DNA from 3 places in the Leminorella grimontii genome. Region 2 is predicted to be linked to each of the others. Evidence: predicted binding sites of a transcription regulator. Region 2 holds the regulator's gene; each other region holds the start of a gene.

What was found. Region 2 encodes PurR, which represses purine synthesis genes. Its sites were predicted from a motif close to CANGCAAACGTTTGCNTG; they were not measured.
Region 1: the regulator PurR is predicted to act here: its motif matches at 2,572-2,589, upstream of V8L73_RS19470 (NCS2 family permease).
Region 3: the regulator PurR is predicted to act here: its motif matches at 1,866-1,883, upstream of purE (5-(carboxyamino)imidazole ribonucleotide mutase).

The regions. Positions count from the first base shown of each region.
Region 1 is NZ_CP146357.1:4,262,793-4,266,981, forward strand. It holds gene V8L73_RS19455 (amino acid ABC transporter permease) at 1-327, shown strand, start outside; gene mdtG (multidrug efflux MFS transporter MdtG) at 332-1,576, opposite strand; gene yieH (6-phosphogluconate phosphatase) at 1,701-2,369, opposite strand; gene V8L73_RS19470 (NCS2 family permease) at 2,652-3,986, shown strand; gene V8L73_RS19475 (MarR family transcriptional regulator) at 4,035-4,189, opposite strand, start outside.
Region 2 is NZ_CP146357.1:2,227,981-2,232,169, forward strand. It holds gene V8L73_RS10450 (YniB family protein) at 36-581, opposite strand; gene V8L73_RS10455 (YnhF family membrane protein) at 760-849, opposite strand; gene purR (HTH-type transcriptional repressor PurR) at 1,160-2,176, shown strand; gene V8L73_RS10465 (hypothetical protein) at 2,337-2,780, shown strand; gene V8L73_RS10470 (aryl-sulfate sulfotransferase) at 3,049-4,189, shown strand, end outside.
Region 3 is NZ_CP146357.1:2,628,142-2,632,330, forward strand. It holds gene V8L73_RS12275 (IclR family transcriptional regulator) at 1-442, shown strand, start outside; gene ppiB (peptidylprolyl isomerase B) at 554-1,048, shown strand; gene lpxH (UDP-2,3-diacylglucosamine diphosphatase) at 1,066-1,791, shown strand; gene purE (5-(carboxyamino)imidazole ribonucleotide mutase) at 1,965-2,474, shown strand; gene purK (5-(carboxyamino)imidazole ribonucleotide synthase) at 2,471-3,547, shown strand; gene V8L73_RS12300 (phosphodiester glycosidase family protein) at 3,576-4,189, opposite strand, start outside.

The sequences.
Region 1 (4,189 bases), 2.0 Mb from region 2:
CACATCGTTTTGCCTCAGGCGCTGCGCATGATGGTGCCTTCGTTTATCAACCAGTGGATATCGCTGATAAAGGACACCTCGCTGGCCTACGTGGTCGGCGTCGGCGAACTGACGTTCCTCGCTACGCAGGTCAATAACCGCAGCATGGTTTATCCGACGGAGGTGTTCTTGTTTATCGCGCTGGTCTACTTCCTGTTTTGCCTGACGCTCGACGTCGTCGCCAACGCGCTCAGCAGGCGCTACGCCGTCGCAGGCAAGGGAGCGGCGCGCTCCCGTTCGCTTTGGCGGTTTCTGCTGCCGATAAAGACCGGCGCCAGAGCGCTGTAGAAGGCTACTCTTCCTGTTCAGAAGGCGCGTCGTGCGCCTTTCTGGCCAGGAACCAGTAGGAATAAACGGCGTTAAACAGCACTACCAGCGCCGTAAAGACAAACACCGCGCGAAAGCCGAGGCTGGCGGCTACGGTAGAGCCTAAAAGCGGGCCGCTGACGTTGCCGATGTCTCGAAACGACTGGTTGTAGCTGAATATCCTGCCCGCCACCTGATTACTGCACTGATAGATAAGCAAGGACTGAACGGCCGGCAGCAGCGCGCCGTCGGCGATGCCTAACAAAAAGCGTAAAACCGCCAGCTGCCACGGGCTTTGCACGATAGACATCGGCAGCAGCACCAGTATCGAAAATATCAGCATAGCGACCAGAATGCGCTCCGGCCCGATGCGGTCGCCAAGCTTGCCCAGGCGCGGCGCGCTCAGCAGGGCGGCGAAGCCCGGCACCGAAGCGATAAACCCGCTGACGAACGCCAGGTTGTTGATGTTGCCCGCAATGTCGCGCACGTACAGCGTAAGAATGGGCGCGATAGAGCCGGTAGCGACCTGAATGATCATGGTGGTGATAAACAGCCCCAGCACCAGCTTGGGCCGCTTGAGCGAGGCGAAGACCTGACGGCCGCTGAGCATGTCCTTCTTGTGAACGCGCACGAACTGCTCTTTAACCGTAAACAGCGTCAGCAGAAAACAGACCAGCAGCACGCCGGCGGTGATGAAGAACACCGGGCGCAGGCCGTAGCGGTCCGCCAGAAAGCCGCCGATAATCGGGCCCAGCAGCGCGCCGCTGACAGCACCCGTCGACAGCGTCCCCAGCGCCCAGCCGCTGCGGTTTCTTGGCACCTGCGTGGCGATAAGCGCGTTGGCGTTCGGCACAAAACCGCCCAATACGCCGAGCAGCGCCCGCAGAATAAGAAACTGCCAGACGTTTTGCGCAAATCCCATCAGCATCATGATGATGGCCATTCCCAGCGCCGAGCGCAGCAGCATGACTTTTCTGCCGCGCCGGTCGGCCAAGCCGCCCCAAAACGGTGATGCAATGGCAGAAAACAGGAAGGTAATGCTGAATGCGACGCCGGACCACAGGTTAAGCTCCGCGTGGCCGGTGATGCCAAGCTGCTCCACGTACAGGGGCAAAAACGGCATTACCAGACTGAACCCCGCCCCGGTCAGAAAGCACCCTAGCCAGACAACGTAAAGGTTGCGCTGCCAGTTAACGGCTGAGACGGTGATGGTTTCGGGTTCTGTCGTCATGAGTAACCTGCAAACGAAAGTAAATGGCCGCTTATCATAATTTAAGTGGGTATTGGCTTAAGTTGCCATTAATGCCACTCTTTTAAAACGGGTCTGACCTCCGAAAATGGGGGCTACGTCAAGTTTAGCCCTGATAAATATTCCAGCCTCGGGCTTTCCACAGCGCAGGTAGCTCATTCATATGATAAAAGGGCGTCACCAGCGGGTGGTGGATGGGGTGCGAGTGGGGATCGGCGCAGTAGTAAAATACCGGAATGCCCGCCGCAATGCCCGCGTTGGCGCCGGAAACCGAGTCTTCCACCAGTATGCATTTTTCCAGCTCGACGTTAAGGCCGCCGCAGGCGAAGGCCAGAAGCGCCGGATCGGGCTTCCAGCGCTGGATGTCGAAGGCGCTGTAGAGCCTTTCGCCAAAGAAGTCGAGCAGGTGAGTAAGCCCAAGTGAGTGCTGCATTTTGCTGACCGGCCCGTTGGAGACGACCGCCATCGGCACGCGAATGCCCTCCAAAAGCGATCTTACGCCGTCAATGGGCTCGAGGCGCTGTTCAAACAGCACCGCCATGTTTTGGCGATACTCTTTTTCCAACTGTTCGTCGCTTTGAGTAAGCTCGTACTCTTTTCTCACTTCGGCAAACACCTGATAAAGGTTGGTGCCCTTGAAGCGTAAAACGCACTCCTGAGTTGAAAGCGGGATGCCGTAGTGGTTAAACACGATGGAAAACGACTCGCAGCAAAGAATTTCGCTGTCGACCAGCGTTCCGTCGCAGTCAAACAGAACGCACTCAACCGGTTGCATTTTTAATTCCTTATTTTTCGTACGGGCCGCTGCGCGGCGGCGGCGCGCTATTGAGAAAAGAGCGTGTCCATAGATAGTAGAACACCCGTATCGTAAATGATAGCCGTCTGTTTATTTTAGCTTTTTGTCTTTACGCCCGCGGCTTGAAAGCGCGAACGAGGCTGGCCTATCCTAAAGGACATGCCTGATAATGAAAATAAACCATGCAATCGATTGCCTATTTTGGTATATCTAGCGGTTTGATTTTTTACCTTCTCTTCACACTTTTCTTCGGATATCGACATGAACAAACCGGTTTCTGGCCCTACCTCCGAGCGGGGGCTGTTAGAGCGCGTGTTTCAGCTACGTCAGCACGGCACTACCGTTCGCACCGAGATCGTAGCCGGCTTTACAACGTTTTTAACCATGGTCTATATCGTCTTCGTCAACCCACAGATTTTGGGCGTTGCGGGGATGGATACCGAGGCGGTTTTTGTTACCACCTGCCTGGTGGCTGCGTTTGGCAGCATCTTTATGGGCGTTTTGGCTAACCTGCCGGTGGCGTTAGCGCCGGCGATGGGGCTCAACGCCTTCTTCGCCTTCGTGGTGGTCGGCGCGATGGGGCATTCCTGGCAGGTGGCGATGGGCGCCATTTTCTGGGGTTCGTTCGGTTTTCTTCTGTTGACGCTGTTTCGCATCCGCTACTGGATGATAGCCAGCATTCCGGTCAGCCTGCGGGTGGGGATCACCAGCGGTATCGGCCTGTTTATCGGCATGATGGGGCTGAAAAACGCCGGCATCATTGTATCTAATCCGGATACGCTGGTGGCGATCGGCAACCTGACCTCGCTGCCGGTGGCGCTCGGCGTGTTGGGCTTTTTTATCATCGCGGTGCTGGCAGCGAAAAACATCCATGCCGCGGTGCTGGTGTCTATTGTCGTGACAACCGGCATTGGCCTCGTCGTCGGCGACGTCACCTATCAGGGAACGGTTTCTGCACCACCGAGCATCGCCAGCATCATCGGCCAGGTTGACGTGAAGGGCGCGCTGGACATCGGCCTGGCGGGCATTATTTTCTCCTTCATGCTGATTAACCTGTTTGACTCCTCGGGTACGCTTATCGCCGTTACCGACAAGGCTGGGCTGGCGGATGAAAACGGCAAGTTCCCGCGCATGAAGCAGGCGCTGCTGGTGGACAGCATCACCTCGACGGCGGGCGCCTATCTCGGCACCTCGTCGATTTCTACCTATATCGAAAGCTCATCGGGCGTGTCCGTCGGCGGGCGCACCGGGCTTACGGCGGTCGTCGTTGGCCTGCTGTTCCTGCTGGTTATCTTCCTTTCGCCGCTGGCGAAGATGGTTCAACCCTACGCCGTTGCTGGGGCGCTTATCTACGTGGGCGTGCTGATGACTTCAAGCCTGTCGCGCGTGAAGTGGAACGATCTGACGGAAGCGACACCGGCGTTTATCACCGCCGTGATGATGCCGTTCACCTTCTCTATTACCGAAGGCATCGCGCTGGGCTTTATCTCCTACTGCGTGATGAAGGTGGGTGTGGGCCGCTGGCGTGAAATCAGCCCCTGCGTGCTGGTCGTCGCGCTGCTGTTCCTGTTTAAGATAGTGTTTGTCGACCACTAGATTGTTTATTGCGAGCGCTCCGCACGGAGCGCTCTTTCACTTGCGCAGCTAAAGCGCGTCTTTTCCCACCAACTTCTTCAGAAACGTGACCAATTCCCCCTGCTCCTGGTGCGACAGGCGCGATAAAAACTCGCTGTCTACGCCGTTGGCGATCGGTATGGCCGCCTGTAGCGCGGCTTCTCCTTCGGGCGTCAGGTAAATAA
Region 2 (4,189 bases):
ACGTCGGTTCTCAATGCGTATAAAGTACGGAAAAACTAAAGCATATTGATGAGCCGTAAAATCACATAGATGAATGCGCCCCACAGCACCGGCGCCACGTAAAGCTCGGTTATCTGCGCAAAAATGGAGGTGTTTGGAATCGAAATCAGCTTCTGCAGCTCCTGCTTTGAACGGGCCTGTTCACCGTTCATTGCTTCAAGGATCGCTCGCTCCGTCACGCCTTCCTGCACGTTATAAACTCGCTTGGCTAACCTTGCGCCGGAGGCAGAGAGCGCTAGCCCAACGAAAATCAGCAAAAAGATAACGATAAACCAAACGGTGTTGGATGCAGTCCAGTTTTGAATATTCGGCACCGGCGAGTTAGTCCAAAAGTACTCAAGAAAAGAAGTATATTGGCGCACGATGTTGAACATCACCTGCAAGAAATCCATGATAGTCGCCGTCATTTCCTGCATCTGGCTTTTAGGCGCTACCAGGTACTTAAGTACGGATATCACCGTCGAAATCAGCGCAGGTATAAAAATAACAATCCCGACGATCCGCTTCACTAAAGCCAACGCTCTAGCCTTATGGTGAGTCATTCTGCCTCCATGTTGAAACACCGATTTTACTCTATTGATTTCAAAAAAATATGTTCCACAAGGGAACATTCTCACTCACCGACAAACCGCTAACCTGAAAACGCGACGTTCCATCGCTGCGCTTTGACGTCATTAAAAACAATACCCGACATCGGCGCTGTCGGGTATTTAAAAACGATTAGTGCGTAACGGCAATCAGGCTGTAAGTCACGATAACGAACAAAGCAAAAACGACCGTGCTTAAAGACCACTTTAATTCAGCAGACATCTTGGACTCCTTTTTTACTAATTGGGGGTAATGTTAACGTGAGTTTATCAGCCCTATTTCGGCTAAAGGTGCGAAAACCGCAAAAAACGTTGCGTTCTTTCCGCTACAGCCCTTTTACTTTTGAATTAAATGCGCCAAAATTCATCGCCAAGCATCACTGATAACGATAACGTAAGTTAGCGCCAGTGCGTATGATACAAATTCTACACCGTTTTGCTTTTAATGTGTAATTGAAAAGGCAAACGTTAACTTACCCGCTTACACTGTCATCTGAGCAACGAACGGTATAGGCACAGGAGAACCCGCTTTTATGGCAACCATTAAAGACGTAGCGAAACGCGCCGGCGTTTCAACGACGACGGTATCCCACGTCATCAATAAAACCCGTTTTGTTGCGGAAGATACTAAAACTGCCGTCTGGGCCGCCATAAAAGAACTCAGCTATTCGCCCAGCGCCGTCGCCCGCAGCCTGAAGGTTAACAGTACTAAAACGCTGGGGCTGTTGGCGACCAGCAGCGGTTCGCCCTACTTCGCCGAAGTCATTCAGGCCGTAGAGTCGGCCTGTTATAAAAAGGGCTATACGCTTATCCTTTGCAATACTCAAAACGATCTTGAAAAACAGCAGGCCTATCTGGCCATGCTGGCGCAAAAGCGCGTAGACGGCCTTTTAGTAATGTGTTCTGAGTATCATCCCCCCCTGCTTGAACTACTAAACGACTATCAGCATATTCCCATGATGGTGATGGACTGGGGTAAACACAGCGACTTTACCGACAATATCGAAGATAACGGCTTCCACGGCGGGTATCTGGCCGCACGCTATTTGATAGACCGAGGCCATCGAGATATCGCCACCATTACCGGCCAGCTAAATGAATTTACCGGACGGGAGCGACATAGCGGTTTCCTGCACGCGCTGAAAGAGGCCAACATCGACATCCCCGATGAGTGGATTGTTGAGGCGGACTTCCAGCCGCAGGAAGGGTATGACGGTATGATGAAGCTGTTAAAAGCCCAAAAGCGCCCAACGGCGCTATTTTGCGGTGGAGACGTCATCGCCATGGGTGCGCTGTGCGCCGCTGGCGAAATGGGGTTACGGGTTCCCGACGATATCTCCGTCATCGGTTACGACGACATTCGCAATACGCGTTTTTACAACCCGCCCTTGACGACGATTCAACAGCCAAAAGAAAACCTGGCGGAGATGGCGCTGGACATGCTGCTCGATCGCATAATCAACAAGCGCGAAACCTACCACTCGATTGAACTGCACCCCGAGCTGGTTGAGCGCAATTCCGTTGCCGATGGTCCCTATCTGAAGAAATAGTCCGCAGGCCCGCCTCTCTGGCGGGCTTTTCGTTTGCCCCTCCGCCATTCTCTTCCTATAGTTAAACCTGAGAAGCAGTCAGGTTCAGGACGCCCTTTTACCGCATCGGATGTAATAACAGGCGCTAAAGCGCCGCCGATGCCAACACGGTGATAGTCCTATGAGGTTAGTTAAGCGTACAGCAACCATTAGTTTATTCGTCGCGCTGATGACGGGCTGTTCTCTGTTGCCCGGCGTTCGGATGAATAATCTGGAATACAGCGTTACTCCCAAAGCTAACGAAGGAGAGCCAATCCTTGTCGACTTTGTTGCCGTTGAAGGTGGCAGGTTAACCGCTCAATTGGAACACTATACGTCTGAACAATGGTTTAAAGAAAAAAGCGACCTTCTGAAAAAAAACGCCAAGGGACTCATCGTCTGGCCAATCGTTGTTCGGCCCGGAACGTCGGTAACGCTTAGAAACGTTCCCCTTTACGGTAAACCCGCAGATAACGTATTTCTGTTCGCCAACTATAAAAGCAAAGGAGCCCATCGCCTTGAGCTTGAGCGTTCACGTCTGATTAAGCTGGAGTTTCGCGACGGCGACGTATACGCGGTTAATTGATTTATCTCTTCATCCCCAAGGCCTCCATTCTACGAGGCCTTCTCTTTGTTTTTCATCCCTATATTTCGATTTTCGAAAAATCATTATTCGCAAATTGGCGATTCTCTTTATTGTCAAAAGTAATTATATTCAAGTCAATTGTAACCAAATATTATTATTTTCATATTTAAAAACATCCAGCAACAACCAATTACAAAGAGTCACTCAAATATCTTGAGAAAGATTGAATAGATAAGACGGATTTACGTTCAAGTAACTGGAGAATGTTATGAAATTTAAATATGCGTTAACCTCCCTTGCGCTGTCGGCAGCTTTATTATCAGCTTTGCCCTCTACGGCACTGGCTATTGGTGGAGCGAGCGGAGCAAAGCTGGACTATCAGGTTCAAGGTCAAATAGGCGAAGTCGTCATGAACCCATACGATATTGCGCCACTGACGGCAATTATCCGCAACGGCGGTTACGTACTAAGAGACGCATCGGTTCGTATTGTGCCTAAGGCGAACGGTCAGGAAATCAAATATCAGGTAAACAATAAATACCTTCTGACCTACGGTGGGATCCCCGTTTTCGGCCTTTATCCCGATTACGTCAACACGATTGAAGTTGAATATATCCGCCTCTACGGCGAAAAAAGTGAAAAAATTAAAGAAAGCTACACCGTCTATGCTCCTCCTGCCTATACGGAATCAGCTGGAACCAAAGAGGAACAGGCTTCATTTTTCACCGTAAACGTTAAAAAAGTCGCCCCTGAATTTAAAGACCGACTCTATCTGCTCAACAATCTACAGGACAAGTCAGGAAACGGCACCCGCACCGTATGGAATAACCCCGTTGGCGGCGCGCTTGAGTGGAATTTCTACCCTGTCAACGCCATTATCGACACTTCCGGCGATATCCGCTGGTATATGTTCGCCAATCCTATTTACGATCTGAAATCTATCTATAAAGCCGGCGTAATGATGGGCTTTAAGCAAAACGACGACGGTGCGCTAAGCTGGGGCTACGGCCAGCGCTACGTGAAGTATGACATCATGGGAAGAGAAATCTTTAATCGCCGGTTGCCCGACAACTACAACGACTTCTCCCACTCGATGGATAACGCCGCCAACGGCCATTACTTCCTGCGCGTAGCCAGCTCCAACCATAAGCGCGCCGACGGTAAGAACGTTCGCACCGTGCGCGACGTGATTGCCGAAGTCGATCAAAACGGCGTAGTGGTGGACGAATGGCGGCTGTTTGACATCCTTGACCCCTATCGCGACGTTGTGATGAAAACCCTCGATCAGGGCGCCGTTTGCCTGAATATCGATGCAAGCCAGGCCGGCCATACCTTAAGCGCGGAAGATCTGGCCGCATTGGACTCCTCTGACAAGTTCGGTGATATTGTCGGCAGCGGGCCGGGCCGCA
Region 3 (4,189 bases), 400 kb from region 2:
TATCAACAACGCCCTTTGCCAGCTGAGGGACAGGCTCAATATCTCTACCGGGCTCGCGGTAATCACGGGCGATACGCCGACGCTTATCAACTACAACCGCAGCAATAAGAACATTGAGCTGGACTATAAAGACAATACGCAAATTCCCTTGCTCACCAGCGCGGCAGGGAAAATCTTTTTGACCTTCTCAGCGCGTTTTCGCGATCAAAACCTGCTGACTAAAGAAGAAGAGAAACAGATCCTGCACGACGGCTACGCCATTCGCCTGACGGAAACGGAAGGCATTCCCGGCGCCAGAGCCATCGCCTGCCCTGTTTTTAACACCAACCGTAGCCTCATTGGCGCCGCCGTCATTATGGGACTTCTGCCCGACGACGACGGCGAACTGCGCCAGCTTGCCGACGTACTGCTTAACGTTATAAAAGAAATTCACATAGGATAGGCGCACTCATCCCGGCGCCGCCGAGGCTAAAAGGAAATACGATAGTGCAGCCTCTAACGCCATCATATACAATACCTATTTGACGTACTCTAACCAGGCTTAGGAAATTCAATGATTACTCTTCATACCAACCACGGCGATATCGTTATCAAACTGTTTAGCAATGAGGCGCCTATCACCGCGGCCAACTTCCTGGACTACTGCCGCAGCGGGTTTTATAACAACACGATTTTCCACCGCGTCATTAACGGCTTTATGATTCAGGGCGGCGGTTTTGAACCCGGCATGAGCCAAAAAGAGACCAAGGCAGAGATTAAAAACGAAGCCAACAACGGCCTGAAAAACACCCGTGGAACGCTGGCTATGGCCCGCACGCCGTCCCCTCACTCAGCTACGGCGCAGTTCTTTATCAACGTCGTCGACAACGACTTCCTGAACTTCCGTTCTGAAAGCCCGGACGGTTGGGGCTACTGCGTATTTGCAGAAGTCGTCGAAGGCATGGACGTTGTAGACAGCATCAAGCAGGTTAAAACCGGCCGCAGCGGTATGCACCAGGACGTCCCGGTCGAAGACGTCGTCATCAACAGCGTTACCGTTAACGAATAAGGTTCTGCCCGAGATCGATGACCATTCTGTTTATCGCCGACCTCCATTTAAGCGAATCCGAACCGGCAATTACTGCCGGTTTTCTCGCTTTCTTACAGAGAGAAGCCGTCAACGCTTCTGCGCTCTACATTCTGGGCGACCTGTTTGAATTCTGGATCGGCGATGACGAGTCAAGCGAGCTGCACGATACCGTCGCAAAAGCGCTAGCGGCGCTGCACGACAGGGGCGTCCCCTGCTACTTTATCCACGGCAACCGAGATTTTCTTATCGGCCAGCGCTACGCCGAGCGCTGTAAAATGACACTGCTGCCGGAAAAACAGATCGTTGACGTTTACGGCACGCCGGTTCTTATCCTGCACGGCGACACGCTCTGCACCGATGACCCGGGCTATCTGCGCTTTCGCCGCTATATGCACAATCGGCTTATTCAGCGCGCCTTTTTATGTCTGCCGCTCTGCCTGCGCCTTAAGATAGCCAGTCGGCTACGCCGCCAAAGTACGCTTAGCAACCGGGTTAAATCCCAACTCATGATGGACGTCAACCAGCTCGCGGTGATAAGCGACATGAAAAAGCATGGCGTACTGCACATGGTTCACGGACACACTCACCGGCCGGCCGTGCACGATATGACGATTAAGGGCGAGCAGTCTCAACGCGTCGTACTCGGCGCCTGGCATACTCAGGGCTCAGTCCTGCGCGCATTCCCTGACGGCAGCATCGATCTGGCCAGCTTTCCACTCTAGACTGCGCCGCATACAGCTATGGGGCACAGCCTGATTCCCCTCTTCAATTTTCCTCATTTTCTTTTAGTTAAGCGAACGCAAACGTTTTCCTTCCCACGGCGGCGTGTTATGCTTGCGGCCCTGAAAGAGGTTATTATATTTACCCCGCACGACCTTACAGGAGCATGCCCCCTATGCCAGTCAGCGCCGACAAGGCCAAAATCGCCATTGTGATGGGTTCCAAAAGCGATTGGGCGACCATGCAGTTCGCCGCAGAAATCCTTACCGCATTAGACATTCCGTTCCACACCGAAGTCGTTTCTGCCCACCGCACCCCGGATAAACTGTTTAGCTTCGCCGAAAGCGCAAAAGAGAACGGCCTTGACGTGATCATCGCTGGCGCCGGAGGCGCGGCCCACCTGCCGGGTATGCTGGCTGCCAAGACGCTCGTCCCGGTGCTCGGCGTGCCGGTTCAAAGCGCTGCGCTCAGCGGCGTCGATAGCCTGTACTCTATTGTCCAGATGCCGCGCGGTATTCCCGTCGGAACGCTGGCTATCGGCAAAGCCGGCGCGGCCAACGCAGCCCTGCTGGCGGCGCAGATCCTTGCGTTACACGACGAGAAAATAGGTTCTCGCCTCGCCGCCTGGCGTCAGGCGCAGACGGATGACGTCCTCAACAACCCCGATCCCAGGGAGAATCCATGAAGCCGGTTTGCGTTTTAGGAAACGGCCAGCTTGGCCGCATGCTGCGCCAGGCGGGTGAACCTCTGGGCATTGCCGTTTATCCCGTCGGGTTGGATGCAGAGCCTGAAGCGGTTCCTTATCAGCAGGCGGTCATCACCGCAGAAATCGAGCGCTGGCCCGATACGCCCCTGACGGAAATCCTGGCCCGCCACCCCGGATTCGTTAACCGCGACGTTTTTCCACGCCTGGCCGATCGCTTGACGCAAAAGCGCCTGCTGGACACCCTGAAGCTGGCGACCGCCCCCTGGCAACCGCTGGAAAGCGCCGAACAGTGGCCGGAAGTCTTTCGTTCTTTGGGGGAGCTTGCCATCGTCAAACGCCGCGTCGGCGGCTACGACGGCCGCGGGCAGTGGCGGCTTAGAGAGAGTGATGTCAACACGCTGCCCCAGGATGCCTACGGCGCCGCCATTGTCGAACAGGCGATTGCGTTTTGCGGCGAAGCCTCGCTGGTTGGCGCGCGCGACCGCCACGGCCGCTGCGTGTTCTATCCGCTGACCCACAACCTGCATCAAGAGGGCATCCTGCGCGCCAGCGTGGCGCTGCCCAAGCCTGACGCTCGCCTTCAGCGTCAGGCGGAAACTATGCTGTCGGCCATACTTAACGCGCTGGACTACGTCGGCGTGATGGCGATGGAGTGCTTTATCGTCGGCGACAGTCTGCTAATCAACGAGCTTGCGCCCCGCGTGCACAACAGCGGACACTGGACGCAAAACGGCGCATCTATCAGCCAGTTCGAGCTTCACCTGCGGGCGGTGCTTGACCTGCCGATGCCGAAGCCAAACGTTTTTAGCCCGTCGGTCATGGTAAACCTGATCGGCACCGACGTTAATCCGCGCTGGCTGTCTCTGCCGCTGGTCCATCTGCACTGGTATGATAAAGAGGTTCGCCCCGGCCGCAAGGTGGGGCATTTAAACTTGAACCACGCCAGCGTTGAAACGCTTTGCGATACCCTTGCCCACTTGAAGCCGATGCTCGACGGCGACTATCACGCCAGCATTGACTGGGCGATAGAGACGCTGAAAGAAAACGAATAACTCTCCATAGCCTCGCTTGACCGCGGGGCTATTGCTTTGGCGCCTCTTTTTTCTCCACGGTTATCATGGTCACAAACGGATAATACTGCCAGGGTACGCCCTCCCCCTTTTGGTACATTTTTGAGATGGTGCCGTCCAGATAAAGCATTTGACGAACGTTTAGCTGGGACTTCGCATAGCAGGCGAAGTCGTAAAAGTTAGCTTCGCGCTGGCTCATCATAAACACCACCTCGCCCTTTTGCGTAATGCCTACGCCGTTGCGAACCTTACGCGACTCCACGCCGGGCTTCAGGCGGGAGTTGATCGCGCCGTTTTCAATCATCATTGGCCCGGACTGAACGGCGAAATCCGCGCCCGTTACCGATTTAAACTCGTCCAGGCTGACGATACCGTAGCGCTCATCCTTGACGTAAAACACTCCGCCGGGTCGAATAAAAAAGTTGCCGCCACCGGAGGCAAGGTTCAACGCCACCTTCTGTTCGCCGCTCTCTATATACAGGCCGAGCGGCGCATATTCTTTATCATATATGCCGCCGTTCATCGCCATCTGCACTCGCCCGTCGCCATTGATACCAGATAGCAGGGCGCGCAGCGAACCGTAGGCTTCTCCATTCCCCTTTTGCCAGTACGTTCTTACCCGTT